DNA from 3 places in the Aciduricibacillus chroicocephali genome. Region 1 is predicted to be linked to each of the others. Evidence: predicted binding sites of a transcription regulator. Region 1 holds the regulator's gene; each other region holds the start of a gene.

Region 1 (9,747 bases):
CTCGGTTTTGATGAATATTTCAGTGGAGATGGCGTATCTGTCGTTGAGTGGGCTCAATTCATTGAGGAATTCTTACCAAAAGAACGGTTGGATGTTAAAATAGAGTATCTGAATGAACATCAACGTCTCTTCACTTTGTCACCGCAGGGTATGCACTTTGAAGTTGTGGCAGCTGAATTACAACTATGATTGGTGCAGGGAAGAGCGGTTTTAAGGAGCAGCATGCATGAATATACTTGCAATGGACACTTCGAATCAGACTCTAGGCGTAGCATTGCTTCGTGACGGAGAGCTGATCGGTTCCTATATAACAAATGTTAAAAAGAATCACTCGGTTCGTCTAATGCCAGCCGTTGATGACTTGATGAAGGAAGTCGGTATGGAGCCGGAAGACCTTGATCAGATCGTTGTCGCCAATGGCCCTGGTTCTTATACAGGCGTCCGGATTGGTGTGACGACAGCAAAAACGCTTGCTTGGGCACTCAATATTCCTGTCAAAGCTGTTTCCAGTCTTGAACTGCTCGCTTGGCAGGGAAGAAATAGCAAACATGCAATTTGTCCTTTTTTTGATGCACGCCGTGGACTTGTATTTACTGGATTGTACGAGTTTAAGGATGGGAAGGCACAACTAGTGCGCCCGGAACAAAATATCTTAATGGAAGACTGGCTTCACGAGCTTAAGAATGAAGGAAGACCTGTGATTTTCTTAAGTCCGGAACTATCCATTCATCGAGAATGTATTGAGGCCATTATGGGAGACCTTGCAATCATTCCTAATGGTGCAAACCAATATCCGAACCCGGCTGATCTTGCTTTTTGTGGATTGGGTAAAGAAGGAATACAAGCAGGGGAGCTTGTGCCGAATTACTTGCGCCTTGCTGAAGCAGAAGCTAAGTGGCTTGAGTCTAATAAGGACAGGGAAGGCAATGAGTAAAACACATACAGAAACCGGCGTTAAAATTCGCCGGATGCAACTTGATGATTTGGAACAGGTCATGGAAATTGACCGTGCTTCATTCCCTTGTCCATGGCCAGAAGAGATCTTCAAACAAGAAATAAATGATAATGATTTCGCCTACTATTATGTAATGGAAATGGGCGATCGTATTATCGGCTATGCAGGTACTTGGATGGTACTTGGTGATGCACAGGTAACGAATATAGCTCTCTTACCGGAAATGCGCGGTAAGAAGCTTGGTGAGCGTTTATTCAAGCATATCGTGGCTGAAGCAATTATGAATGGCATGGAACGTTTATCTCTAGAGGTTCGTGTTTCCAATATTATCGCCCAAAAAATGTACCGTAAGTTCGGTCTCATTCCAGGCGGTGTTCGTAAAAATTACTATACCGACAATAATGAAGATGCTATTGTCATGTGGGTGGACTTTACATGAAAAAAGATACATGCATACTAGCTATTGAAACGAGCTGTGATGAAACAGCGGCAGCAATTGTGAAAAATGGAACAGAGCTGCTTGCAAATGTTGTTGCCTCACAAATCGAGAGCCATAAGAGATTTGGAGGCGTTGTTCCTGAGATTGCATCCCGCCACCATGTTGAAGCAATTACTGATGTGATCAGTGAGGCTTTTTCACAGTCTGGTCTTGAATGGGATGATATTGATGCTATTGCTGTAACAGAAGGTCCGGGCCTTGTGGGAGCATTGCTTATTGGTGTCAGCGCAGCAAAGGCTCTATCTTTTGCTAAGAAAAAGCCTTTAATCGGTGTCCACCATATCGCCGGCCATATTTATGCGAACCGGCTAATTGAAGAATTTGAATTTCCGCTGTTAGCTCTTATCGTTTCTGGAGGGCATACAGAGCTTGTCTTAATGAAAGGACACGGGGAATTTGAAGTCATTGGGCAGACACGGGACGACGCATGTGGTGAAGCATATGATAAAGTGGCACGCATGTTATCTCTCCCATATCCTGGAGGTCCGCATATTGACCGACTTGCTGCGGATGGAGAGGAAACGATTGAGTTCCCGCGTGCTTATTTAGAGGAAGGAAGCTTTGACTTCAGTTTCAGCGGTTTGAAATCTGCTGTAATCAATACGATTCATAATGCGAAACAGCGTGGCAAGGAACTGAAGGATGAAGATATCGCTGCAAGCTTCCAGGCTAGCGTTGTTGAAGTACTTGTTGAGAAGACATTCAAGGCGGCGAAGCAATATAATGTAAAAGAAGTTATTGTTGCTGGTGGAGTTGCAGCAAACAAAGGGCTCCGCAATAAGCTTGCTGAGCGATTTGAAAATAGCGGAATCCCGCTTCATTTCCCGCCAATCCATCTGTGCACGGACAATGCAGCGATGATTGGAGCTGCTGCCCATATTGCTTATGAGCAGGGGAGACGTCATGGGATGGATTTGAACGCGAACCCGGGCCTAGAATTATATTAAACAAGAGTAGTCAACAATTGCCTGTATCGAGTATAATTGTCAGGTAACCGAGAAATTTGCGGATATTTGTCAATTGATCGTCCGAATTCAGATGATTGGAAATTTGGTGTAAACAGATGCAAAAAAAACAATCTCATTTTTTTCAGAGTGACCTGATTATATTGTTGGTTCTTCTGATTAGTGTTAGCCTGCTTGCCATTTATAACGCCCAGCAGCTGGAACAGTATGAAGGTAAGAATTTCGTCATGTTGCAGAGTTTCTGGTATATTGTTGGGGTTTTGATTTTGATCGGCTTACAGATGATCGATACGGATCAGTACTATCGTGCGAGTCTAATTATTTACGGTGCGACTGTATTCCTGCTCGTCGTCCTTTGGTTAAGTCCGGAAAGCATTGCGAGAGAAGTAAACGGTGCAAAGAGCTGGTTCCATCTTCCGGGCTTTACTCTGCAGCCGAGTGAATTCACAAAGATCGGGCTTATTCTCTATCTTTCAGCAATTATCACGAAGCATAAAGAAAGAGTGAAAAGGCCTACACTGGAGACAGATTTGAAGCTCCTTGGCAAAATGATCATTGTTGTCGGGATACCGGTCATGTTCACAATGGTTCAGCCGGATATGGGTACATCACTTGTGTATTTATTTATCACAGGGATGCTCGTTATTTTGTCAGGGATTAACTGGAAAATTATAGCTACGATGGTTACGACGTTGCTTGTAGCTGCTGTTACGGTCGTCTTCATCGTAGTACAATTTCCGAATTTCGCACAAGACGTACTGCATATCAAGCCGTATCAGATGGGGCGGGTATTGACCTGGTTCGACCACTCTCAGCAAACGAGCAATGATACGTTCCATATCGACCGTTCCATGCAAGCGCTTGGTTCAGGCCAACTGACGGGAAAAGGAATGGACAGCTTGCAAGTCCAGCTGCCCGAAGCACAGACTGACTTTATATTCTCAGTAGTGGGTGAAAGCTTCGGATTCATTGGAACAGCGGCTGTTGTGCTGCTATATTTCCTGCTAATGTATAAACTCGTTACTCTCGGATTGCAAGTGTATACCCGCAATCCGTTTGGGTCTTATCTATGTTTTGGCTATATGAGTCTATTACTCATGCATACGTTCCAAAATATCGGCATGACAATCGGTATTATGCCGATTACCGGGATTCCGCTTTACTTCCTTAGTTATGGAGGGAGCTCGGTACTTGCTGCAATGTTAGGATACGGATTGATCTACAGAGTAGCTGTAGAGAATTCGATTCAGAATGATTATTTGTTCAAATAAAAAACTGCAACGGCAATTTGCCTGTTGCAGTTTTTTTATATCTATCATTCTTCTTCTGATAATATTGTCCATTCTTCCATATATTCATCAATCTGTGCTCGAATGGCTGCTGTTCGTTCAGTCAGTTTCATAACAGCTTCATGGTCTTCAAATACTTCAGGAAGTGTCATTTGCTCTTCAAGTTCAGCATGTTCGCTTTCCAGCATTTCTATTTTTTCTTCTAGTTCAGCAATGCGGCGTGCAATCTTGCGTTTTTCGCTTTGCAGCTGCTTCTGTTCTTTATAGGAAAGAGCTTGTTCGTTCTTCTTTTCTTCCTTTTTCGGAGCTGCTTTTTCGAGCTCGTCGAGTCTCTGGATCTCAGCCGTTTCTTCCTTTTTCTCTACATAATAATCGTAGTCGCCAAGATAGACTGTCGTACCTTCTTTTGTAAGCTCTACGACTTGGTCGGCGATGCGATTGATGAAATAGCGGTCGTGTGAAACGAATACGATTGTACCCGGATAGTCAATCAGTGCCGCTTCCAATACTTCTTTGCTGTCAATATCCAAGTGGTTTGTCGGTTCATCCAGGATAAGCAGGTTTGCACGTTGAAGCATGAGCTTTGCCAGGGCAAGACGTGCTTTTTCCCCACCACTCAGGGAGCTGACCGGCTTTAGGACATCATCCCCGGAAAATAGGAAATTGCCGAGGACAGTACGCACATCGCGTTCCATCATTGTTGGATAGTCGTCCCATAATTCCTTGAGCACTGTCTTTGTGGAAGAGAGCTCAGTCTGTTCCTGATCATAGTAACCGATTTCGACATTCGAGCCGATTCGAATTTCACCACTTGCTGGTGTGTAACGTCCAAGAATTGCTTTCAGCAAAGTTGTCTTTCCGGCACCATTCGGTCCGACAAGTGCAATTCGCTCTCCACGATTTACATGGAAATTTGCATGCTCAAACAGATTAGTAGATTCACCTTCATAGCGGAAAGCAACATCTTCAATCTTCAGCACATCATTCCCGGTTTTCTTGTCAATTTGGAAAGAGAAGGAGGCTGATGATTCATCACCGAGCGGTCGATCCATCATTTCCATCTTTTCAAGTTGTTTGCGGCGGCTCTGAGCTCGTTTTGTTGTAGAAGCCCGTACAATATTGCGTTGGATGAACTCCTCTGTACGTTTAATCTCTGCCTGCTGGTTCTCATAAGCTTTCAGTTCACTTTCATAATCAGCAGCCTTCTGTTCAAGATATTTGCTGTAGGAGCCGACAAAGCGGCGTGAACGATGGCGGGAAATCTCATACACGATCGAAACGGTCTTATCGAGGAAGTAGCGGTCGTGGGATACGATGGCTACTGCTCCCGGATAACCGCCGAGATAACCTTCCAGCCAATTCAGAGTCTCAATGTCCAAGTGGTTCGTCGGTTCATCGAGAATGAGCAGTTCAGGCTTTTTCAATAGGAGTCTGCCAAGGGCAAGACGTGTTTTCTGTCCACCACTCAGTTCTGTAATAGGTGTGCTGTAATCATACTCACTGAAATCGAGACCAGTGAGTACAGCGCGAATTTCGGATTCAAAGCTATAGCCACCATCCTGGTCAAAGGCATGTTGCTTGCGGTCATATTCGGCAAGTAAACGGGCATATTCATCTTCTGTATAGTCCCCGGAGTCTGCCATCTTCTGCTCCAGGCTGCGCAACTCCTTTTCACGGGCGATGAGATCGCTGAATACTTCGCGCATTTCATCCCAGATGGAGTTCGTCGTATCAAGTGCAGTATGCTGAGCGAGGTAGCCAATTTCTACTTCTTTCGGTTTAATCAAATCTCCGGAATCGTAGCTCATTTCACCGGCCATAATTTTGAGAAGGGTAGACTTGCCTGCGCCGTTACGGCCAACAATGGCAACCCGATCACGGTCTTTAATTTCCAATTTTATATTTGAAAGAATCTCCTCAGCCCCGAAGGACTTGGAGAGCTGATTTATCTGCATGACAATCATGGATATTCACCTCATCTGTTTCCAGTTTAGCGCAACCGGATTAGGGCAGGCAACCAGATTGTGAAAATTATCACGACTTCTTTCACCTTTTCTGATAGAATAGGAGAATGATATCATCACAGGAGTTGAGTGGATATGTCTGATTTCACGCATTTTAATGAACAAGGCAGAGCGCGGATGGTCGACATAAGCAGCAAGCAGGATACGGAACGAACTGCAATCGCTCGGTCGAGTGTGCGTGTCAATGAGGAAATCTACGAAAAAGTGAGCAAGCAGGAAATTGCCAAAGGAGATGTCCTGGCAGTAGCTCAAGTTGCCGGTATTATGGCAGCGAAGAAGACGTCGGACTGGATTCCTATGTGTCATCCGCTTCAGCTTAAAGGCGTCAACATCAGTTTTGAATGGGAAATTGATTCGGCGTTATATGAACTACATATCGAAGCTTCCGTCAAGACAAAAGGGAGTACGGGAGTGGAAATGGAAGCGCTCACAGCTGCAAGTGCAACAGCGCTCACTGTATATGACATGTGCAAGGCGATCGATAAGGGAATGATTATCGGTCCGACATACCTGGTTGAGAAAACTGGAGGCAAGTCCGGGGATTTCAAACGCAGCCCCGAGGAGGAATAAGCAGTGGAACAGCAAAATCAAAATAAAATTCCGCAGGCGACAGCGAAACGTCTGCCTTTATATTATAGATTTTTGAACAACTTGAACCATCAAGGAAAGAAGCGCGTTTCTTCAAAAGAATTGAGTGAGGCAGTGAAAGTGGATTCTGCCACAATCCGCCGTGACTTTTCATACTTTGGAGCACTTGGCAAGAAAGGCTATGGCTACAATGTCGAGTATCTCCTTGGATTTTTCCGCAAAACACTTGATCAGGATGAATTGACTGAAGTCGCACTGATCGGGGTAGGTAATCTTGGGACTGCCTTCCTGAATTATAATTTCATGAAAAATAACAATACGAAAATCGTCGTTGCTTTTGATAAAAGCTCTCATAAATCAGGCAGTGAAGTGGGCGGCATCCCGGTCTACAATATCGGCGAGCTGGAGAACAGACTTAATGGTGTGCGGGTAGCAATTCTCACTGTTCCGGCTTCAGAAGCACAGCATATTACAGATCGGCTTGTTGCGCATGGAATTGAGGGAATTCTCAATTTCACACCAGCACGTATTGCCGTGCCGAGTCATGTACGTGTTCATCATATTGATCTCGCAGTCGAGTTGCAGTCACTTGTTTACTTCCTAAAGCATTATCCAATGAAAGATCAGGAAACGAAAGAAGAAGCAGTCTCAACAGAAAAGAAGTAGCTCTCCAGCTTAGGAGTGCTACTTCTTTTTCATATGTTTCTTCATATTAAGATAGAAACGGATCAGGCGAATACACGCTCCGAACATAAACGTAGTGAATACCGTCAAAATGACAGTCGTTGCATTCCAAATCGTAGGTGCTGTCATTGCGCTTTTGTAAGCAGCGAAGAGGAACAGACAGCCCATCAGGAAGTAGACGATTGCCGGTATCATTGGTGAAATTCTCAAAAAAGTACGCCTCCAAGCAATATCGTCTGCAGAACTTCGGCCTGTTGCTGCATTCGATCAATATCTTCCGGGTCTATATTATATTGTAGAATAACACTGATGGAATTTAAAGCCATATGGACAGCAATTGGGACAATAATCCTCTTTGTTTTCATATATAGATAAGCAAAAACAAATCCCATCGACGCATAGATGAGCAAATGTACCAGTTCTCCGTGAATGAGACCGAACATGATGGAAGAAATGATTGCCGGGATTAAGAAGCCCATTCTCTTATACATGGAGCCAAAAATGATCTTGCGGAAAATGATCTCTTCCAGAATTGGCGCTATAAGTGCCGGGATGATGACAAAGAGCGGTGCGGAGCGGGCGAGCATCATGATCTGTTCCGTATTGGCGGATTCATTACTCACTTTAAAGAAGTTCTGTTCAATAAGGCCCGCGAGAATCTGAGCTCCATAGGAGAGAAATACGCCGAGTATAATCCAGCCAATCGTAGTATTGAAGTTCGTAGCATTGCGATCCATATTCTTTTTCATTTCTGGCTTCATAAGTAGGAGCACGAGAATGAGACCGACTGTGAAACTGCCGATACTCCAGTAGCCATTCGCTTGTATGATGGATAGGTCTGTCTTACCCATTAGCAGAGGAACACCTAGGAAGACGGAGAACTGCATGATGATGTAGACGGCGATAACGCCAAAATAGTTTTTCGCCAAGAGTCGGATTCTCCCTTTATTTGATTTCAACAGTATATGCATTCTGCCTGCTGTATATTATCCAGAATGAGGGCATATACTATAAGACTTGTCCTTTATTTTAGCATACGCTTCCTTTTAAGAAAAAATCCCAAAATTTATGAGGGTCATTGCTTGCATTTTATTTTTGGATTTATTATTATTGATACTGGAATTAGCACTCGTGTAAAGAGAGTGCTAATAATAAAAATAACCACACAGAAATCAAGGAGGTCATTCTAATGATCAAACCACTAGGAGATCGCGTAGTCATCGAACTCGTTGAACAAGAAGAGAAAACAGCAAGCGGTATCGTTCTTCCCGACTCTGCGAAAGAGAAGCCACAAGAAGGCAAAATCATCGCTGTCGGTTCTGGCAGCATCGTAGACGGCAAGAAAGTTGAACTCGAAGTTAAAGAGGGAGACCGCGTTGTATTCTCTAAATTTGCCGGCTCGGAATTGAAATACGATGGCAAAGAGTATTTGATCCTGCGTGAAAATGACATTCTTGCCGTTATTGGCTAATTGATTTCTAATCATACATCTTTTTAACAAAAATTGCGATTAATAGGGAGGATCATCTAATATGGCTAAAGACATCAAATTCTCAGAAGACGCTCGCCGTGCAATGCTGAAAGGCGTTGACACACTTGCAGATGCTGTCAAAGTTACACTCGGACCAAAAGGCCGCAACGTTGTTCTTGAAAGAAGCTTCGGCTCACCACTTATCACAAACGACGGTGTGACAATCGCTAAAGAAATCGAACTTGAAGACAAATTCGAAAACATGGGTGCTCAGCTTGTTGCGGAAGTAGCTTCCAAAACAAACGACGTAGCTGGTGACGGTACAACTACAGCGACTGTTCTTGCTCAAGCATTGATTACAGAAGGCTTGAAGAACGTAACTTCAGGTGCTAATCCTGTAGGTCTTCGCCGCGGTATCGAACAAGCTGTCGAAACTGCAGTTAAAGAACTTCAAGGCATCTCTAAAACAGTCGAAAGCAAAGAATCCATCGCACAAGTTGCAGCAATCTCTTCTGGTAACGAAGAAGTTGGTAACTTGATCGCTGAAGCTATGGAACGCGTTGGCAACGACGGCGTTATCACTATCGAAGAATCAAAAGGCTTCTCTACTGAACTTGAAGTAGTAGAAGGTATGCAATTCGACCGCGGTTATGCTTCACCATACATGGTAACTGACAACGACAAGATGGAAGCTGTTCTTGAGAACCCGTACATCTTGATCACTGACAAGAAAATCGGCAACATCCAGGAAGTTCTTCCTGTACTTGAACAAGTTGTCCAGCAAGGCAAGCCACTACTTATGATCGCTGAAGACGTAGAAGGCGAAGCACTCGCTACACTAGTTGTAAACAAACTTCGTGGTACATTCAACGCTGTTGCTGTTAAAGCACCAGGCTTCGGTGACCGTCGTAAAGCAATGCTTGAAGACATCGCAATCCTTACAGGCGGTGAAGTAATTACTGAAGATCTTGGTCTTGATCTGAAGAGCGCTACAATCGACTCTCTTGGTCGCGCAGCGAAAGTTGTTGTTACAAAAGAAAACACAACAATCGTTGAAGGCGCAGGCAGCCCGGACAACATCGCAGCACGCGTTGGCCAAATCCGCGCACAAGCAGAAGAAACTACTTCTGAATTCGATAAAGAAAAACTTCAGGAGCGCCTTGCGAAACTCTCTGGCGGCGTAGCTGTAATCAAAGTCGGAGCGGCTACTGAAACAGAATTGAAAGAACGCAAACTTCGCATTGAAGATGCTCTTAACTCTACTCGTGCAGC
Region 2 (10,376 bases), 210 kb from region 1:
GGAGACATCAAGGTACAATACCAGAAGGGCAACACCTGTAAGGACTAGCGAAGAAATGAATCCTGTAAGGTGCTTCGTTGGAAACAGTTCTTTAAAAGTCATCTTACATCATTCCTTTCAAGTAGACGAAACTGAAGATGAAAATCCAGATAACGTCTAGGAAGTGCCAGTACAACGAGAAGATAAAGGACTTATTCGCTGTTTCTGGTGTAATGCCACGTCTAGCAACTTGAATCATGATGAACAAGCCCCAGAAGAAACCTAGTGTAACGTGTGCTCCGTGCGTTCCAAGCAATGTGAGCAATGCAGAAGTAAAGGCACTTGTCTGCAAGCTCGCTCCTTCATGAACATATGTTGTAAATTCATAAATCTCAACACTCAAGAACCCAAGACCAAGAAGAAGTGTAATACCCATGAATACGAGCATCGCCTTCTTGGCACCAAGACGCATCGCGTTAACTGCAAGGCCAATTGTGAAACTTGATGTCAAAAGGACAAACGTTTCAATCAAAACAGGTGGCAGTTCGAATATTTCATGCCCTGTTGGACCAGTAGCTGTATGGTCCACCAGGGTGAAGAATGTGGCAAAAAGCGTTCCGAACAAGGCAACTTCAGCACCGATGAAAATCCAGAAACCGAAGATTTTCAGTCTGTTTTCCTCAGTTGCATACTCTTTAGGGACTGAATGATCAATCTTCATTAAAAGTCACCCCGCTCTTTCTTTCAGTTTCCTTAATCTTCTCGACAGGGATATGGTGACCATGATCAATTTCAAACGAACGGTAAGCCATACATACGAAGATACCGATCAATGACACAATAGCGACGATCCACATTGAGAAGACAAGCGCAAAGCCGAATACGAAGAAGATCGCACTCATGATGATTGGCAAGCCGCTGTTATTTGGCATGTGAATTTCTTCAATCTTGCCTTTGAAGATTTCTTTGCCATGCTCTTTCTTATCCCAGAAAGCTTCGATGGAATCAACTGTCGGCGTAATTGCGAAGTTGTATTCCGGAACTGGACTATGTGTAGCCCATTCAAGCGAACGTGCATTCCAAGGATCTCCATCCACATGACGTGGTGCGTAGCGAGTGCTCCAGTAGATTTGATAAACAATCAACAGGAATCCAATCGCAAGACCGATTGCACCGATGAACGAAATCAAGTTGTAAATACCGAATCCAGAAGCTTCGGAATAAGTGTACATACGACGTGCCTGTCCATTCAAACCAGAAAGGAACAATGGGAAGAAGGCAACGTTAAAGCTAATAGCGATGAACCAGAATGCCCATTTACCAATTCTCTCATTAAGGCTGAAGCCGAAGATCTTTGGCCACCAGAATGTGAAGCCGGCAAGCACACCAAACACTGTACCTGGAATCAATACATAGTGGAAGTGAGCTACTAGGAACATTGTGTTGTGATACTGATAGTCGGCACTTGCCATTGCAAGCATGACACCAGTTACACCACCGATTGTGAAAATTGGAATAAATGCCATTGCCCAAAGCATCGGCACTGTAAATTTAATACTTCCTTTGTAAAGCGTGAGCAGCCAGTTGAATATCTTAACCCCCGTCGGCACGGCTATCGCCATTGTTGTGACAGAGAAGATTCCGTTAACCATTACACCGTGACCCATTGTATAGAAGTGGTGCGTCCATACAAGGAATGAAAGGGCACTGATGGCAACCATACTGAATACCATTGATTTGTAACCGTACAAGTTACGCTGTGCAAATGTGGAGATGATTTCGGAATAGATACCGAATGCCGGGAGAATAACGATGTAAACTTCCGGATGTCCCCATACCCAGAACAAGTTCGCCCAAAGCATATCCATACCGCCATTGGCAATAGAGAAGAAGTTTGTTCCGAACAGTCTGTCCATGGTCATGAGTGCAAGCGCTACTGTAAGTACCGGGAATGCAAATACGATAATCAAGTTCGTGATCAAGATAGACCAAGTAAACATTGGCATCTTCATCAATGTCATACCAGGGGCACGCATTTTCATGATTGTCGTAATGAAGTTGATACCTGTCATCAGAGTACCGATACCTGCAATCTGGATTGCAATTGCATAATAGTTAATCCCTACTGTGTGGCTGAAGTCATTGCTCGCCAACGGGAAGTAGGCTGTCCAGCCGGCATCAGGTGAACCACCGATTACGAATGAAAGGTTAAACAGCATCGCTCCGAAGAAGAACAGCCAGAAACTGATAGCGTTCAAACGCGGGAATGCGACGTCTCTTGCACCAATCTGCAAAGGAGTAACAACGTTCATCAAACCGATGATAAATGGCATCGCCATGAACAAAATCATGACAACCCCGTGTGTGGTGAAAATTTCGTTATAATGCTGCGCATCCAGCAATCCATTATTCGGAACAGCTGTTTGTGCACGCATTAGTATTGCGTCAGCTCCCCCACGGAAGAGCATGAGCAGCGCTGCGAGGATATACATGATACCGATTTTCTTATGGTCAACTGTAGTGAGCCAGTTGCGCCACAGATAGCCCCACTTCTTGAAGTACGTAAGGCCGACAATGATTGCAATCGAAACTACAGCAATCGCAATTTGCGAACCGATGATCATTGGGTCATCGCCATTCTCTAGCGCAAATCTGGAGAAGTACTCCTTCATGTTGCAACCCTTCTTTTCTTGATATTTTGTAAGTCATGCGGAGCAAAGAGAATTACTCTCCGTGCTCCATTCCTGGCATGTCTTCATGTTTCTCTTTATCGTTCTTGTGATGGTTCATCTCTTCTTTTGTCATATCACCTTGCTCATGGCCACCACTATGTTGGTGACTCATTGGCGCTGGGTTGAAACCAAGGTGAGTTCCAGTGTATGTCTTACGACCAAGATGTCCATCTTCAAGCAGCTTGTTGAATTCTTTTTCTTTCAAAGGTTTTGCTGTGGCATGAACGTCAGATACCCACTTGGCATAATCTTTCTTGCTCATTGCCTGTACTTCGAATTCCATTTCAGCGAATCCTGCGCCACTGAAGTTGGAGTTACGGCCGAAGTATGAACCTGGATGGTCCGCTGCAAGGTGAAGTGTGTTAACCATGTTCGCCATGGCGTACTTCTGACCTGCAAGCTGTGGTACCCAGAAGCTCGTCATTGTATTGAAGGAATACAATTTGAACTCAACAGGACGGTTCGTCGGGATATTGACGTAGTTCACTGTTTCAATATCCTCTTCCGGATAACTGAAATGCCATTTCCAGTTAGAAGAAGCAGCATAGATGATGAGCGGCTTCTCATCCTTCAATGACTTAGGTGTTGCCTCAACATCACTTGTAGACTTGATTGTCACGATGGAAAGGAATGTAACGATCAAAACTGGAATAACGATCCAGATTGTCTCAAGTACCTTGCTCCCCTCAATATGAGGCGGCTTATAACCAGGCTCCTGTTTTGATGCCCGGTATTTGACAAGCATGAAAATAAAAAGACAGTATACAACGAGCAAAATAAATGCCATTGTCACAATTGAAGTTATAATGACCTTTGCTTGCGTCGCTGCTGCTGGGCCTTGCGGATTCAGAACAAGCAGATTACAGCCTGAAAGCATTGGTACAATCAGAACCCCAAGCAAAGCCAAAAACCATTTCTTCCTCATTAGGCTACCCCTTTCAGTATGTTTCCTGGTGATTGAATTGGACAAACAGCCGTTTGTAATCCCCTCAATTAATAATGTGAGGATTATCACAATTACAATTTACATTTTAAAACTGTGCACATTGAAACACAATATAGAAAGGTTAAATGACGGCTTTTTTTAATGAATTTGTGTACAGAATGTGACGGAAAATGGACGAAAATTCCGGCTATTCAATCCATTATAAAAACAGCTTCATTTCCCTTTCGTTTTAAACTCTTTTCTCATATTTCCCCACTTACCGACAAACATGTACGATTCTCTAAACCAACACTAAGATTCGTAATTATCAGTCATATCGGCAAGCGAGCAAGCATGGAATGTTCGGAATGCTGTCGAATTTACGCATTTTACTTTTCAGAATCGGCATAATACGTTAATCTAAAAAAAATACTTTATAGCTGGAGGGTTCAAAAAAATGAAAAAAACATTGACGCTCGCCGGTTCCGATTCAAGCGGCGGTGCAGGCATTCAAGCGGATTTGAAGACTTTCCAGGAATATGGCGTATACGGCATGACAGCCCTCACATCCATTGTAACCATGGATCCCGCCAATAACTGGAGCCATGGCGTTTATCCAATTGACACGGAAATTGTTGAAAAACAGCTGAATACGATTCTTTCTGTCGGAATTGATGCCATGAAAACAGGCATGCTCGGTTCTGTTCCGATCATCGAACTTGGTGCAAAGAAAATTGACGAATACAACTTGAAGAACGTTGTAATCGATCCGGTCATGGTTTGCAAAGGTGAAGATGAAGTCTTGCAGCCAGAGAATACAGATGCTATGCGCGAATTGCTTATTCCGCGTGCACTCATTACAACACCGAATTTGTTTGAGGCAGGACAGCTTGCTGGTACAGGGAGAATTAAGACTGTTCACGGAATGAAAGAAGCAGCTGCCAAAATTATTGAACTAGGCGCAAAAAATGTCGTCATCAAAGGTGGCAGTGATCTTGAACACGAGAAAGCAGCCGACCTATTCTACGACGGCAAGGAGTATACGCTGTTTGAAAGTGATAAAATCAATACAAATTACAATCATGGCGCCGGCTGTACGTTTGCTGCGGCAATAACAGCGAATTTGGCACATGGCAAATCTGTAAAAGATGCTGTATCTGCTGCAAAAGATTTCGTGTCTGCTGCAATTAAGCACGGCTGGAAATTGAATGAATTTGTCGGTCCCGTCATGCATGGTGCATACAATAACAACCGCTAAAAACAAAACGCTGCGTAGTTATACGCAGCGTTTTTTGTATGTACACGAATGCAGTTGCTCGAATAGGCTATTGTGAAAAAGTGAAAGAAGCTGATCTCATGGTTAAGAATGCATACGCCCCTATCCGAGTTGCACGTATAGAAAAAGGAAACACAACAATTATGTATCCTGTTGTTTATGGGCTCTCCAATACAACCGCTCAAAATCATATGAACAGCCTAATCCGATCCGTTGTCAGCGAGCTCGTTGAAGCACAACACGCGGAGCAGGATCCTGCTCCTTACTTCCAGGAGATGCTCGGAACATTTGAGGTGAAAAATAACCAGCGTGGCATCTTAAGCATTGTCTTCACCAATTATGCCTATGCGCCAAAACACGCACATGGACTCAACTTGGCAAAATCGCTCACCTTCTCAATTGACAACGGAAAACTATACAATCTAAACAATCTGTTTCGCTCCGATATCAATTACGAAAGTTACCTGTCTCTTCTAATTGAAAAACAGGCCTCCATCCGAAACATACCACTCCTAAATGATAAAATCAACGTCCGGAAAAACCAAGATTTTTATTTAGCCGATCAGACACTCGTCATTTACTTCCAAGCTTACGAAATAGCTCCAGGCTATGCGGGACTGCCTACTTTTCCGCTTCCTGCATATTCTCTCGAGCCAATTCTTAATCAAGACGGGCCCCTCGCCACATTATCAAGTGGTATTTGATGTCACTTCAAATAAAGGTCGATCGCTTTTTCCAAGTTCGTAACGATTGTCATGCGACTGAAACGGTCACCGAATTGTACCGCTGTTTGAGCAATCTCAGGACGAATACCTGAAAGAATAGCATCTACCCCAATAAGAGCAAGAGCATCAATTAGCTCGAATATTTTATGAGCGACAAAAGTATTGACAGTCACTACCCCGGACAAATCGATTAGCAATTGTCGCAATCCTCTATTGCTGCACACTTCAAGCGTGTTTTCCAACATGAATTCCGCACGCACATCATCAATTTTGCCGATAAGCGGCAGTAGGCCAACCCGTTTATTTAACAAAATAATGGGCGAACTGAGTTTATTGATCGTCTGCTGCTGCTCGCGGCTTTGCCGGTTTGTAAAATCATGCTGCTCTTTCAAAAACCAGCTGATGACTCTTCCTATCCCCTCACCAATCATGTTCTTCCATCTATTCAAGTCTTCATTCGTGCAGCCCTCGCAAATTTCAAAGAATTCATCGACAAGGGTCATATACTGCTTCTGTGTTCGGAAAAACTCTCCCGTTATTAAATAAGATGGTGTTTCTAAGTGTCCCTCATCATGAACAAGACCAATAACCCACTCTTCAAAAATTTCAAGAAACTCTGTATCCTGTTTAATAAAAATTTCTGCAAACTTTTTATGGAATTCATTATTCTGTTTCTTCAAACGCTCAACAGCCGCTGGATTTTCCGATAAATAAACCCCTGCCGTCTCTTCTTTATTTATGGAAGTATACCATTCCTCTGTCAATTGCCAAGATTTATCCAATATATATTCGTATAATTTAGTATCGCAATTCATCGTCTTTTCTCCTAGCAGTTTAAGATAATATCTTCCGAATAGTTTCTTATACCCCATTTAACTAAATATATTCCTTAAAAAGCTATAACAAACAAAATTACGGAGATCCGCTGTTTCATCCTGTGAAAATATCTTCTTCTGGATACTTTACCGCTGATGACTTTCTTGTTGCAAAAATAAAAGCGAAAGCCAATGGTCCGACACGTCCAATAAACATAAGACCCATAATAATGATTTTGCCCGGAGTAGTAAGGTGAGGTGTCAGATCCAAAGTCAGACCAACCGTTCCAAAAGCTGACAACACCTCGAAAAGCAATGACAAAAATGGTTTATTCTCCGTCATCGTAAGTAAAAATAGGCTTACAAGAACGAACAATAGACTCACTACAATGATCGCAAGAGAACGGAGAATTGTCGCCTTTCTGATCGTTCTTCTGAATATGACGACTTCATCCTTCCCCTTCAGAAATGAAATGGTTGTAAGCAAAACGACAATAAATGTCGTCAGCTTGATCCCGCTCCCAGTGGATGCACTTCCGGCTCCGATAAACATAAGAACCATGATAAGTAAAATTGAAGATACCGTCAAATCAGATGTCGGGATTGTTAAGAACCCTGCAGTACGAGGTGAAACTGCCTGGAACAAGGAGCCAAACAGCTGTTCATGCAATGACAGGCCGCCAAATGAACGCTGATTTCCATATTCCATTACAAAGATCAAACCCATTGCCGATAAATTTATAATAAATGTACCGACAAGCATTAATTTCGTATGCAATGTCAAGGAACGGAAATCCCGTTTCCTCCACAAATCGATTAGCACTGTAAAACCCAATCCCCCAATAATGAAAAGACCACTAATGACAATATTGACAACCGGGTCACCGACATATCGGGCTAAATTGTCCGGCCAAAGAGAGAATCCTGCATTATTAAAAGCTGTAACCGTATGAAACAGACTATAGTACATTCCTTTACTCCAGCCATATTCCGGAACCCAACGTTCTGAAAGCAAAAGAAAAGCAATTCCCTCAATGATAATGGAAAAGAGAAATAGTGTCCTGACGAGCCGGATAATACCGCCAATTGATGTCTGATTAAATGCCTCTTGGACAAGCAGGCGCTGTTTAAGACCAATTTTTCGTCCAAGCATGATGAGAGCCATGACTGCGAAAGTCATAAGGCCTAATCCACCAAGCTGTACAAGCACCATAATGATAATCTCACCAAATAAACTGAAAGTACTTCCAATATCAACTGTACCAAGACCGGTTACTGTCGTAGCAGATACTGCAGTAAAAAAAGCATCAATCCATGAAACATGTTCTGTTCCGGCAGCGGGTAACTTTAATAACAACCCACCGATCAGAATCATAAGCATAAAACCGGCCGCGAGTAGCTGGGGCGGACTGAGCCGAATCATATTTCTCTGCCATTTGCCTTTCATAAGGCATTTCATCTCCTTGCCAGAAGCTTCAGTTAATTAGTAAACATAATTTACGCCCCTTGTTGGCAAGTGTCAATTTAAATTTTGATTTGTAAATAAAAACCTTTTAATTTGCGCAAGTAAAAAATAAGTTCCTTTGGCTATCTTTTCGTTTGATTTTATTCCGTTAGAGCTATTATGATGAAGGTATCCATATTAAATCGGATCTTTCCTAAAACATATTAGAATTCCAACTCGTCAAAGAGGTGAACACCTTGGTAAATAATAAAAATATTAATGAAACACAGAGCCATGAGTCTATAAAGGAAAAGGCTGGCGGCTGGCTTCAAAAAAGCACTAATATCAGCTTGGAAGAGGCGAATAGTACCGTACGCATCCCAAAAGGGGCAGGATTCTGGCGCAAGTTCCTCGCCTTTGCAGGGCCAGGTTCACTCGTCGCTGTCGGTTATGTGGACCCCGGCAACTGGGCGACCTCCATAGCAGGGGGAGCCAGATACGGCTATCTGCTTCTTTCCATCATTCTCATTGCCAATCTGATGGCCATGTTCCTTCAATCTTTGTCGGCCAAGCTTGGCATTGTGACTGAACGTGATCTCGCACAGGCAACAAGAGACGCAACTGGCAAAAAGCTTTCTGTATTTCTTTGGATTCTTACAGAACTTGCTATCATCGCAACAGACCTTGCGGAAGTAATCGGTTCAGCCATTGCCCTAAGTCTGCTTTTCGGCATTCCACTCGTTGCCGGAATTGCTATTACAACTCTTGATGTTCTTCTTCTCCTTTTGCTGCAGAGAAAAGGATTCCGGATCATCGAGTCGATCATTATCGTTCTGATGACGACCATATTCGTCGTTTTTGCTTTTGAAGTATTTATTTCCAAACCAGCTGTAGCAGACGTTTTCAAAGGTTATGTGCCTCATGCTGAGATTGTGACAGACCCCGGTATGCTGTTTATCGCTCTAGGTATTCTTGGTGCTACCGTTATGCCTCACAATCTGTATTTACACTCATCCATTGTCCAGACAAGGCAGTATAAGAGAACAGATTCTGGAAAAAAAGAAGCATTGAAGTTCTCTTATTTGGATTCTACGCTATCTCTTACAGCTGCTTTTCTGATCAACTCAGCAATCCTTATTCTTGGTGCTGCTGCGTTTTATGGAACGAATTTGAATGTATCTGAAATTGAAGCAGCCTATAAGCTGCTTAGCCCGACACTTGGTGTAGGTATTGCGAGTACACTTTTCGCAGTTGCCTTACTGGCTTCAGGCCAGAATTCAACGATCACCGGCACCTTGACTGGACAAATTGTCATGGAAGGTTTCGTTAAACTGCGAATCTCCCCATGGCTGCGCCGTCTAATTACACGTTTAATTGCTGTTATTCCAGCTTTGGTCGTAACTTGGATTGCCGGCTCAAAAGGGACAGGCGAGCTGTTGCTCTGGAGTCAGGTCGTTCTTAGCTTGCAACTGCCATTTGCTGTAGTCCCCCTTGTCCTGTTCACTAGCAGTAAGAAGAAAATGGGGCAATTCGCCAATAAGATTCCTGCACAGATTATCGCATGGCTCATTACCGCTGTAATTATCATGCTGAATATTTTCCTTGTTGCTTATATCGTAGTGACTGGGCACGACATTGGATAACTATAAAAGAGCTGTATCGCTTTTGATACAGCTCTTTTATAATTTTGGTGAAGTAAAACATTTTTTATAGAAGTGCAAAGCTAGTAAATTAAAAACCTTGGAGGGCTGATATAAAGTCAGCTCTCCAAGGTTTTTAATTTATCCGGCATCTTCAAATTGACTGTTGTACAAATCTGCATAAAATCCGCCTCTTTCTAGCAGCTCTTCATGCGTTCCCTGCTCGATCACATCTCCCTTATCCATGACGAGTATAAGATCGGCATTCTGAATGGTTGATAGACGATGGGCGATGACGAAGCTCGTTCGTCCCTCCATCAAATGATTCATTGCCTGTTGAATATACAGCTCTGTTCTTGTATCAACACTTGATGTTGCTTCATCAAGAACCATGATTTCAGGGTCCGCCAGTATTGCCCGGGCAATGGTAAGCAGCTGTTTCTGTCCTTGGGAAAGGTTCGTACCCTCTTCATTTAGAATAGTATCGTAGCCTTCTGGCAATGTCCTGATGAAATGGTCTGCATGTGCTGCTTCTGCCGCCTGCTTAATTTCTTCTTCTGCCGCATTTTCCTTACCGTAAGCAATATTGTCTCGTATCGTTCCTTTGAAAAGCCATGTATCCTGCAGGACTATTCCGAAATGCCTACGCAAGTCAATCCGGCTCATTTTACGAATGTCTTTACCATCAATACTAATTGTTCCGCTATTTACGTCGTAAAAGCGCATGAGCAAATTAATCAGCGTTGTTTTTCCCGCTCCCGTCGGTCCAACAATTGCCGCTGTCTGGCCTGATGCAACATGGATGTTCAAATCCTTCATGAGCATTGTATCGCCGTAACC
Region 3 (10,376 bases), 300 kb from region 1:
AATGTTGTTCAATGGCACTTTTTCTGAAATTTGTCCTTCTCCTCTCATAACAGTACAATTGATAGACAAATGAGGAGGTTCCTTGAAATGTTACAACTTTTAAATCGGATATCTAAACGAAACATACTCATATATGTAATACTTGTCGTACTTTGTCTCGGATCTATGTTGTTCGTCTTTAATAATGCACGCTTTTATGGCAAGCCCATTGCTAAAGTTACGTCTTCAAAACTACTCCAGATGAAATCGGAGCAAGACAGCTACGGCAATAAAGACAAGCTATTCACCCAGCGTTTGACGGCTGTCATGCAAAATGGCAAGGACAAAGGCAGAACAATCATACTGGAGAATACATATTCTTTGGCTCAAGCAAGTGATCAGAAATACAACCCAGGCAATGAGCTCTTCGTAATAATTGATAAAAAATCTTTAGGAAAGAAAATTTTGACTGGGGATATTACAAATGTGAAGCGTGATTATTACATCGTAATCGTAGGCTGGATATTCATTTTGGTTTTGCTTCTAGTTGGTAAACGGCAAGGATTGCTCTCCGCAGCGAGCCTTTTCATTAATGGGGCACTCCTTGCCTACGCCATTGACTTAAACGTGCGGACGAATACGAATCTGCTTCTCATTTGTGGAGTCATCGCCGTCCTGTTCACCGTCATTTCATTACTATTTTCAAATGGGTGGAACGAGAAGACATTTGCCGCCATTATTGCAACACTTATTGGCACAGTTATGTCACTAACGATTACCTTCCTCATTATGCGACTCACCGGGGAGAAAGGCATGTATTATGAAGAGATGCAATTTCTGACGCGGCCATACCGGCTCGTATTTTTTGCTGGATTGCTAATCGGTTCACTCGGGGCAGTTATGGATGTTGCCATTACAATGTCAGCATCGATTTTTGAACTGTTTGAATTAAACAATGAGATTTCCATTGAAGCTTTGAAGCGTTCCGCTCTGGAGATCGGCAGAGATATTATGGGAACGATGACGAGCATACTTTTCTTCGCTTATATAAGTGGCGCCATTCCGTCACTCATTCTTTATTTAAAAAATGCCAATCCGCTCGGTTTCACGCTTTCCATGAATCTTTCCTTGGAGCTGACTCGAGCGCTTGCTGGTGGAATCGGCATTGTCCTCGCAATTCCGGTCGGCCTGTATACGAGTATTTTCTTCATTAAGAGAAAGAAGGCGAGAATATGAGTACGAATCTTGTTCTGGCAGCCATATTGCTCATTCTGATGATCTGGGTCGGCGGAAAAAAAGGAGCACGGTCATTTTTTGCATTGTTCCTGAATTTCATTATGCTTCTCATAACCGTTTTACTAATGACCGATCCTCACATAAATCCGATCATTCTTACATTCATCGCCTGCACGGGAATCAGTGCAATCAATCTCTTTTACATTAATGGGGTCAACCAAAAGACTGCAACAGCCTTTATGGCAACGATGATCACAATCGCAGTTATGCTTATTTTCATTCTCATTGTTACTAAGAAGTCCATGATTCAAGGCTTCAGCGAAGAAGAATTAGAAGAAATCAGCATATACTCTCTCCATCTCGGAGTTGATTTTGTAAAAATCGCCACCTCCGTCATCATTATGAGTACGATTGGTTCAATAACAGACGTTGCGATTTCGATCACCTCGCCTATGCAGGAAATTTTCAATCACCAACCGAAAATTGAGAGGCGCAAACTTTTCCTTTCGGGTTTGACGATCGGCAAAGATATTCTCGGGACAAATACGAATACACTTTTCTTCGCCTTTATCGGCAGCTACATGGGACTTCTTCTATGGTTCCGCGACTTGAAGTATTCTGTCGGTGCAATTGCCAATTCCAAAGTGTTCAGTGATGAAATGCTGACAATATTTTGCGCTGGAATCGGCATTGCAGCAATCATCCCCATCGCCTCCTGGATCAACGCTTCACACCTTATAAAAAAACGCGATAAAAATACGGAACAAACTACAAGCGGGCAGATATGATATCTGCCCGCTTTGTCATGAATTTGTCACTGTTTCGTACATAGTTTGTGACAAATTTCACATTCTCAGAATGCCCTAGTGCATATAATAAGTGTATAGCATTTATAAATCGATTTACCTAAGAGACAGGGAGAATCAGACTGCATACGATTCTTGCTCTCTCAATCTTGCAAAGGAGTTGAAATTTGATGGATCCACTGATTATTGCCCGTCTTCAATTTGCATCGACTACTATTTTTCATTATTTCTTCGTACCAGTTTCTATTGGACTCGCCTTTGTCATTGCGATCATGCAGACATTGTATGTTTTTAAAGGACAGGAAATTTACAAGAGGATGACGAAGTTCTGGGCAGTGCTGTTCCTGATCAACTTCGCAGTCGGTATCGTCACAGGTATTTTCCAAGAGTTCCAATTCGGAATGAACTGGTCCGCCTACTCTCGCTTTGTAGGCGACGTTTTCGGACCATCTCTTGCTATTGAAGGTCTGCTCGCTTTCTTTATGGAATCTACTTTTATCGGAATCTGGGTTTTCGGCTGGAATCGTTTGCCTAAGAAGATTCACCTTGCCTCCATTTGGCTTGTATCACTTGGTACGATTTTCTCTGCATTCTGGATTCTCTCAGCCAATTCATTCATGCAGAACCCGGTCGGATATGAAATAGCAGATGGTCGCGCACAGATGAATAATTTCCTTGCCATTCTAACCAATCCACATCTGTGGGCACAGTTCCCACACGTTTTGCTGACATCACTTACAACGGGCGCCTTCTTGATTGCTGGCATTAGTGCTTGGAAAATCGCGCGTAAACACGATTTGGAAATGTTCAAGAAATCGTTCCGCATTTCAATAGTTGTCGGCTTCCTTACAGCTTTTGCCGTCCTGTTCACAGGCCACTGGCAAGCTCAGCACCTTGTACAGGAACAGCCAATGAAAATGGCTGCTGCCGAGGCGCTATGGGAAACAAGCGGAGATCCTGCACCTTTCACTGTTTTTGCAAAAATCAATGAGAAAGCAAAGGAAAATGATTTTGAAATTCAGATTCCTTACTTGCTTAGTTTCCTTTCCTATAACCAGTTCAATGGTTCACTAGAAGGAATCAACCAGCTGCAGGATCAGTATGAGGCAAAATATGGTCCTGGCAACTATATTCCGCCGGTAAAAACTCTGTTCTGGGTGTTCCGTATTATGACTGGTGCCGGTGGTGTCATGCTTTTGCTTGGCCTGTATGGCATGTATGCATCACGCAAGAACACGGTGACACTTGAAAAACACCATAAATTTATGAAATTGATGCCTTTTGCGATAGCACTGCCTTTCATCGCAAATACAGCCGGTTGGCTTTTGACCGAGCTTGGACGGCAGCCTTGGGTCGTATTCGGCCTGATGAAAACAGAAGATGCTGTATCTCCTTCTGTTTCCGCAAGTGAAATGCTGTTTTCGCTCATTTCATTTACAACAATCTATGCCATACTCGGTGCTCTGACAATTTACTTGTTCGTTCGTCACATTAAGCCGGAGCAACGCAAAGATCCGGAATCCCCTGTTTCCGAAGAGGATCCGTTCAATAACAAGGGAGGTGCTGAAATTGTCTCTTAGTGAATTCTGGTTCATCCTCATTACCGTTTTGTTTATTGGTTTCTTCGTATTGGAAGGGTTTGACTTCGGAGTTGGCGTCGTTTCCCGACTCCTCGGAAAAAATGATCAGGAAATCAGGGTTTATATGAATACGATTGGCCCGTTCTGGGACGCAAATGAAGTATGGCTCATCGTTGCTGGCGGAGCGATGTTTGCCGCCTTCCCACACTGGTACGCAACGATGTTCAGCGGATTCTACATTCCACTCGTGTTCATGTTGCTGGCACTCATCATGCGCGGAGTTTCCTTCGAGTTCCGAGGCAAAGTCGATAGTGACAGATGGCGCCGTATTTGGGACTGGTCATTATTTATAGGCAGCCTTCTCCCGCCTGTTCTCTGGGGAGTTGTGCTTGCGAATTTCATGACCGGTATGCCGATCGATGCCAATAAGGAGATGACTGGAAACTTCCTACAGTTCCTTCATCCTTTTGCTTTACTCGGCGGCGTTATGTTCCTATTCCTTACATTAACGCATGGATTGCAGTTCATTACGATTCGCACACACGGAGAACTCCAGGAGCGTGCGCGCAGTATGGCTCGGAAGTTGACACCAATTACAAGTGTACTGTTCCTAGCCTTCATCATTATTGGCTACTTCATTTCTGATGTGTTCAGCTATCACGGACAGACATTCATGGTTATACCGATTCTCGCCTGGGTTGCCCTGCTTTTCGCAAATTTGCACAACAACCAGAAGCTTGATGTGAAAGCTTTCATGCTGACAAGTATTACAATCATTCTACTGACAGGGAGCATCTTCCTTGGCATGTTCCCGAGAGTGATGATCAGTTCCCTTTCAGAAGCGTATAGCTTAACTGTCTACAATGCTTCATCAGGCGGTTATACACTCAAGGTCATGACAATCTTCTCACTGTTCCTATTGCCTTTCGTGCTCGGCTACCAGGCGTGGAGCTACTTTATTTTCCGCAAGAGAATCAAGCAGGATGACGAGTTGGAATACTGATGAAGAAGCAAAGAAAAAGAGGACTGCCCGCCTATCCTGGTTCACGGCGGGCGCATCTTCTCCTTGCGCTGCTCATTATACTTGAAGCTGGCAGCATCCTGGCTCAAGCCTATTTCCTGGCAAAGTCGGTTACTGCGTTGTTCAGCAGAACACCCTTACCCGATGTGCTTAGTGGTATCGGAATCTTTTTTGCCGCATTTATGATCAGGCATACCATCGGCCATATTGAAACAGCACTTGCTGAAAGGTTTGCAAGACAGGCTGCTGGAAGTTTGCGCGAGAAGATATTGAAAGTCTATTTTCAACCGAATATCTCTTCCATTCGCCGTCATGGCACAGGACATCTCGTCACGTTGGCTATGGAGGGAATTGACAAAGTAAAAGATTATCTTGGCATCATTGGCATCCGTACGATTAAAACAATGATTGTCCCGGCTACAGTCGTTGTCTTTGTTTTCTTTTTTGATCCGATTTCCTCCATGATCCTTGTTGTCACCGTTCCTATCGTCGTCATTTTCATGATTTTGCTTGGACTTGCGGCTCAGAAGATGGCAGATAGACAGTATGCAACATATACAAGGCTGGCCAACTATTTTCTAGATTCATTAAAAGGTCTGGAGACACTTAGTTATTTGGGAAGAAGCAAACAGCATGCTAGTAATATTGAACGTGTCAGTGACGATTATCGAAATGCAACGATGCGAACGTTGAAGGTCGCTTTTCTATCATCATTTGCACTCGATTTCTTCACAAGCCTTTCTATCGCCTTTGTTGCTGTCGGACTTGGATTGCGCTTAATCGATGGTGCAATTGGGCTACTACCTGCCCTTACGATCCTCATTCTTGCTCCAGAATATTTCTCGCCAATTAAACAAGTCGGCAAAGATTATCACGCAACATTGGATGGTCAAATTGCAATGGCAGAAGTTGATAAGCTGATTGAAGATGAGGAAACAAGAGGACAGAAGGCTGGAAATATTGAAGGATTCAGAGGAATTCCTGCTGTTGCTTTGAAACATATAGATATAGAAGTTGATGGAGCTAAGCTGCTTGATGACATCTCGTTTAAAGCAACTACCGGACTTAATGCGATTGTCGGACCAAGCGGTGCCGGCAAATCCACTTTGCTTCAGTTGCTTGCTGGAAGACTCTCGCCTTCTTCAGGAGAAATTTATGGGAATGGCAAGCTCACCAATACTCTAAATGATCCAGAGTGGATCAGCAAAATCGCCTATATCCCACAGCATCCATATGTTTTTCCGTTGTCACTTGCTGACAATATCCGTTTTTATGAACCGGAAGCGACAGACGAGCAAGTGGAAAAACTGATTAGCAATATTGGGCTTGGCAAATTTGTCGCAAGCCTTCCAAACGGTATACATGAGCGCATCGGTGAAGGTGGACGCACACTAAGTGGCGGACAGGCTCAGCGCGTCGCATTAGCACGTGCTCTCTTGAGTGAGAAACCGGTGATTCTGCTTGATGAACCGACCGCCCACCTTGACATTGAAACGGAGTATGAAATAAAACAGCTGGTCCTCTCACTTGCCAAGAACAAAGTCATTTTCCTTGCGACACACCGGCTTCATTGGCTCAATAGTGCCGACCAGATCCTTTTGCTCGAGAAAGGTCATGTAACCGCAAACGGAACACATATGAATCTTATGCAAGACAACAAGGCATATCAAGACTTCATTGAATGGGGAAGAGGTGCTCACAATGCATGATTGGATCATTCCATATGTAAAACAATATAAATCACGTGTAGCCCTCGCCCTTTTCTTCTCTTTTCTTGGAGTTGCATCGGGCGCCTTATTGCTCTTCGTATCCGGCTACTTGATTTCAAAATCGGCCCTCCGACCAGAAAACGTGCTTCTCGTCTATGTTCCAATTGTCTCTGTACGGGCTTTCAGCATCGGCCAGGCCGTTTTCCCATATTTGGAAAAACTCGTCGGCCATGATATCGTTTTGCGCATCCTGGCAAAATATCGCCACAGGCTTTATGACATGCTTGAACCACAAGCTGTATTTCTTGAAGGGCGCTATCAGACTGGAGATATTTTGAACGTGCTATCGGACGATATCGAGCGTCTTCAAGACTTCTATATCCGCACATTGTTGCCAACATTGTCCGGCATTTTTGTATATGCTGTCATCGCTGTTATGTTTGGATTCTTTGACCTGCCTTTCATGCTGCTTACACTTGCATTGCTAGGCATTATCGTCTTCCTCGTTCCATTGATATCATACAGATTGATGAAAAAACAGCATTTGCAAATAAAACGGAAGCGCGGTAGTCTTTATCAGCACATCACCGATGCCATGTTTGGACAATTTGACTGGCTGGCAAGCGGACGTGTGGGTGAAGTTTTAGAAAAAACATCCGCAGAAAATAAACAGCTTCTTCGTCTGGAGACCAAAGTAGCGCATCGGCATCATATGAGAGACGCAATGTTAAGGCTAATTGCAGGACTGGCAATCATTGCTGTAATGATTTGGGCAAACATACAGACAAATGATGGAACAATTTCAGCAACACTTATTGCCGCCTTTACCTTGATGATGTTCTCAGTAACAGACGCACTCATCCCAATCAGCCCAGCTGTCGAGGAAATCCCCTCCTACCGCGAGGCCATAGAACGGATGAGCCGTTTTGAAATTGAAGACAGTACAATTAATGACACATCAGAAAAGATACCTTTTCCTGAGCATCCAGTTATCCAGATTAACAACGTCAGCTATGCATACGGACATAAGCATCAACCGGTGCTCGACCAATTTTCCTTAAGAATTGAGCCTGGCAGCAAAATTGCAATTCTCGGGAAAAGTGGAACCGGAAAATCCACTTTGCTGAAGCTTCTTGCAGGTATGATCGAGCCAGACTCTGGAGAGGTAAGCATCAGCAACGAATCAATGAGTAAAGACTTGCTCGGAAAGGCAGTATCCGTATTGAATCAGAAACCACATCTGTTCCATACTACTGTTGCCAATAACGTCCGTATGGGTAAACCGGATGCTACAGATACAGAGGTTATCGCGGCACTTGAAAAAGTTCAGATGATGGACCTTCTCAATACACTTCCTGAAGGGATTCATACCCAAATGGATGAAATGGGAGAACGTTTTTCTGGAGGAGAACGTCAGCGCATTGCCTTTGCACGGGTTTTGCTCCAAAACACTCCTATCATTCTGCTTGATGAACCGACAACCGGGCTCGATCCCCGAACGGAAAGCAACGTACTTCAGACAATGCTTGCAGCTGCAGAAGACAAAACGATCATCTGGGTCACTCACCACCTTGTGGGAGCCCAATGGGTTGATGAAGTTATTTTCATGGAAAAAGGAGCCGTAAAGCTAAAAGGCAACCATGAACAATTGCTTTCAGAGAGCACTTATTACCGAAGCCTGTATGAGATGGACAGAGGCATCTGAATCAATCAAAAGCCACTCCGAGAATGAGACCGGAGTGGCTTTCGTTAGTTTACCCTTATCTAGTAACGCCTCACCATCCCACATGAGCGTGGGTATGTATAATTAAAGCCAAATTGTTTGTAAAGCTCATCAGCTGGAATGTCTGCTAAGAGGCTAACATACGTCCCTTCATATGCGTTTTTATCAAGATAGTTCATAATTTGACGCACGATTTTCTTACCAAGCCCCTGCCCTTGGCAAGCCGGCTTAACCGCAATATCCACCACTTGTAGAAAAGTCCCTCCATCTCCAATCACACGGCCCATACCAACCAATACAGAGCCATCATAAACACTTACAGCAAACAGCGAATTAGGCAGACCAGCCTCAGCACTCTCGCGTGACTTGCCGCTAAGCCCACACTCCAAACGCAAAGCCATATATGCTTCAGGCTCTGGAGGTTTGTTTTTGAACATATATTCCTTATTCATCGCCAATATCTCCTTATGAGTTATAAGACTAACTATTCTTATTTTAACATGAGTTGTTTTATTGAATATATTTGTACCTATATAGGTGTTCGACACAAAAGGAAAGTTCAAAAGGCTGACACCAATACTAACTTCAAATCCACAACAAGAAAGAGTCAGCTTCTGAAAGCCGACTCTTTCTTGTCTTACATTGTACTTTTAATCCTCCATGAAATTCCGAGCATAGTATAAACTTTTCTCATCAAGATCGTGTTCTCTTTGCACCTTTTCCAAATCTCTTTGCTGTTCGTCGCTTACAATCTGAAAACTGCCCGAGATATTTGGTGCCTTCTCATCATCTTTTCGTGTAGCCATCAAGAATCCTCCATTCTTCTGATTGTCAGAAATTCGGAGCTCCTGGTTTGTCTAAACTGGATTTATTAACACATGTATATGGAATATTCCCATAATTCAAATTCATAAACATCATTTTTCCATAATGAATATTATTTGTGCTTTAAACAATACAAGGAAATTTACACAGTTGCTTTTGATGCATTACGCTTTGACATAAGAATACCAGCTATAACCAATATACCTATCAACAGCGCCGTCAGTACAACCGTGAGCCAAAAATCAGTTCTGTCTGCTCCTTTTGTCAGCATTAACGCGGCGTAATTCGGCAACTTCCATGGTGTAATAGTCCAGAACTGACCAATAACCGAATCCAGCACAGAGCCAATAATGGTTAGAACAATCCCTAGCGCTGCTGTCACTCCTGTAGAGAAAGAAGCGCTCAGTGCAAGTACAATCGATGTAACAAAAACAATCCAAAGACTGTAAACAGCAAGGAACACCATAACATCCTGAACTGGGACTTTACCGAATAGCGCCCAGATGTAGTACCATGAAGAGCCAAAGCCTACCCAAACACTTCCCAAGACGATTACATTAATCGTAATCCATTTGCTCATAAAGTAGCTTGTGAAAGAGAGTGGCCTTACATATAACAGTGAAGCTGTTCCATTCTTTCTTTCAGCAGAAATCGCTCCCATGAATCCCAATATAATAATAAGCAAACCGATCATCTGGTATTGACTCATGAGCGAGATGAACACATCTTGGCCGGTAAATTCAGGCCAAGGGAATTCGGCTCCTTCTGGCAAATTACCGACCTTCTCCATAATTTCGGGGAGATAACGATTTGTCAGAGGTTCAATGACACCAAACAAGATAAAAACAAGCGGAATCCAGATTAATTTGTAATTCCTGCTATACTCACGCCACTCCTTCTTGAGCAGAACATTGAAACCATTCATTTCCCCTCCACCACCTTAAGAAAAATATCCTCAAGATCTGCCGTTTGCCATTCCAGCTTCAGTATGTCAAAGCTTCCTTCACTTAACTTGCAGATTACTTCATTCATAGTAATTGGGGCCTCTTTGGCCTCGATAATCCCCGTATTTTTGATTGTTTTTATATTCCAGGCAACTTTGCTTCTAAATCGGTTCAGTTCCTCTTCTTGCGCAAACTCAATGAGAATTTTTGGCTCCTCGTATTTTTTTCTTACTTTACCCAAACTACCCTGCTCAACGATTTTACCCGCTTTCATAAAAATCAACTGATCTGTCATTTCCTCAGCGTCATTTAAAATATGAGTTGAATACAAGATCGTCGTGTTTTTCTGAAGCTCTTTTAACAAATCCATGATTTGCCGACGACCAACAGGGTCAAGTGCAGAAACGGGTTCATCAAGTAATAACAGCTTAGGTTTGTGAACAACCGCTTGAGCGAGGCCAAGTCGTTGCTTCATTCCTCCAGAAAAGCCGCCTACTTTTTTCTTCATCACTTCGCCTAGCCCAACAAACGCAAGTGTTCTCTCGGATTCCAC

Evidence for each region. The regulator Rex, encoded in region 1, represses fermentation and respiration genes when NADH is low (regulators of the CRP and FNR family bind a similar motif). The targets are predictions, from matches to a motif close to TTGTGAAATATTTCACAA.
Region 2: the regulator Rex is predicted to act here: its motif matches at 3,711-3,728, upstream of qoxA (cytochrome aa3 quinol oxidase subunit II).
Region 3: the regulator Rex is predicted to act here: its motif matches at 2,049-2,066, upstream of QR721_RS01245 (cytochrome ubiquinol oxidase subunit I).

Annotation. Positions count from the first base shown of each region.
Region 1 is NZ_CP129113.1:510,834-520,580, forward strand. It holds gene tsaE (tRNA (adenosine(37)-N6)-threonylcarbamoyltransferase complex ATPase subunit type 1 TsaE) at 1-189, shown strand, start outside; gene tsaB (tRNA (adenosine(37)-N6)-threonylcarbamoyltransferase complex dimerization subunit type 1 TsaB) at 227-934, shown strand; gene rimI (ribosomal protein S18-alanine N-acetyltransferase) at 927-1,394, shown strand; gene tsaD (tRNA (adenosine(37)-N6)-threonylcarbamoyltransferase complex transferase subunit TsaD) at 1,391-2,401, shown strand; gene QR721_RS02760 (FtsW/RodA/SpoVE family cell cycle protein) at 2,518-3,690, shown strand; gene QR721_RS02765 (ABC-F family ATP-binding cassette domain-containing protein) at 3,735-5,672, opposite strand; gene moaC (cyclic pyranopterin monophosphate synthase MoaC) at 5,808-6,302, shown strand; gene QR721_RS02775 (redox-sensing transcriptional repressor Rex) at 6,306-6,986, shown strand; gene QR721_RS02780 (DUF4305 domain-containing protein) at 7,005-7,214, opposite strand; gene QR721_RS02785 (CPBP family intramembrane glutamic endopeptidase) at 7,211-7,933, opposite strand; gene groES (co-chaperone GroES) at 8,194-8,475, shown strand; gene groL (chaperonin GroEL) at 8,537-9,747, shown strand, end outside.
Region 2 is NZ_CP129113.1:299,497-309,872, reverse strand. It holds gene qoxD (cytochrome aa3 quinol oxidase subunit IV) at 1-102, opposite strand, end outside; gene qoxC (cytochrome aa3 quinol oxidase subunit III) at 104-700, opposite strand; gene qoxB (cytochrome aa3 quinol oxidase subunit I) at 690-2,651, opposite strand; gene qoxA (cytochrome aa3 quinol oxidase subunit II) at 2,704-3,636, opposite strand; gene pdxK (pyridoxine/pyridoxal/pyridoxamine kinase) at 4,094-4,894, shown strand; gene QR721_RS01655 (DUF3298 and DUF4163 domain-containing protein) at 4,933-5,616, shown strand; gene QR721_RS01650 (STAS domain-containing protein) at 5,619-6,452, opposite strand; gene QR721_RS01645 (TrkH family potassium uptake protein) at 6,568-7,911, opposite strand; gene QR721_RS01640 (Nramp family divalent metal transporter) at 8,199-9,539, shown strand; gene QR721_RS01635 (ABC transporter ATP-binding protein) at 9,678-10,376, opposite strand, start outside.
Region 3 is NZ_CP129113.1:213,400-223,775, reverse strand. It holds gene QR721_RS01255 (YibE/F family protein) at 88-1,215, shown strand; gene QR721_RS01250 (YibE/F family protein) at 1,212-2,003, shown strand; gene QR721_RS01245 (cytochrome ubiquinol oxidase subunit I) at 2,192-3,601, shown strand; gene cydB (cytochrome d ubiquinol oxidase subunit II) at 3,591-4,604, shown strand; gene cydD (thiol reductant ABC exporter subunit CydD) at 4,604-6,331, shown strand; gene cydC (thiol reductant ABC exporter subunit CydC) at 6,324-8,036, shown strand; gene QR721_RS01225 (GNAT family N-acetyltransferase) at 8,096-8,506, opposite strand; gene QR721_RS01220 (hypothetical protein) at 8,705-8,860, opposite strand; gene QR721_RS01215 (ABC transporter permease) at 9,022-9,804, opposite strand; gene QR721_RS01210 (ABC transporter ATP-binding protein) at 9,801-10,376, opposite strand, start outside.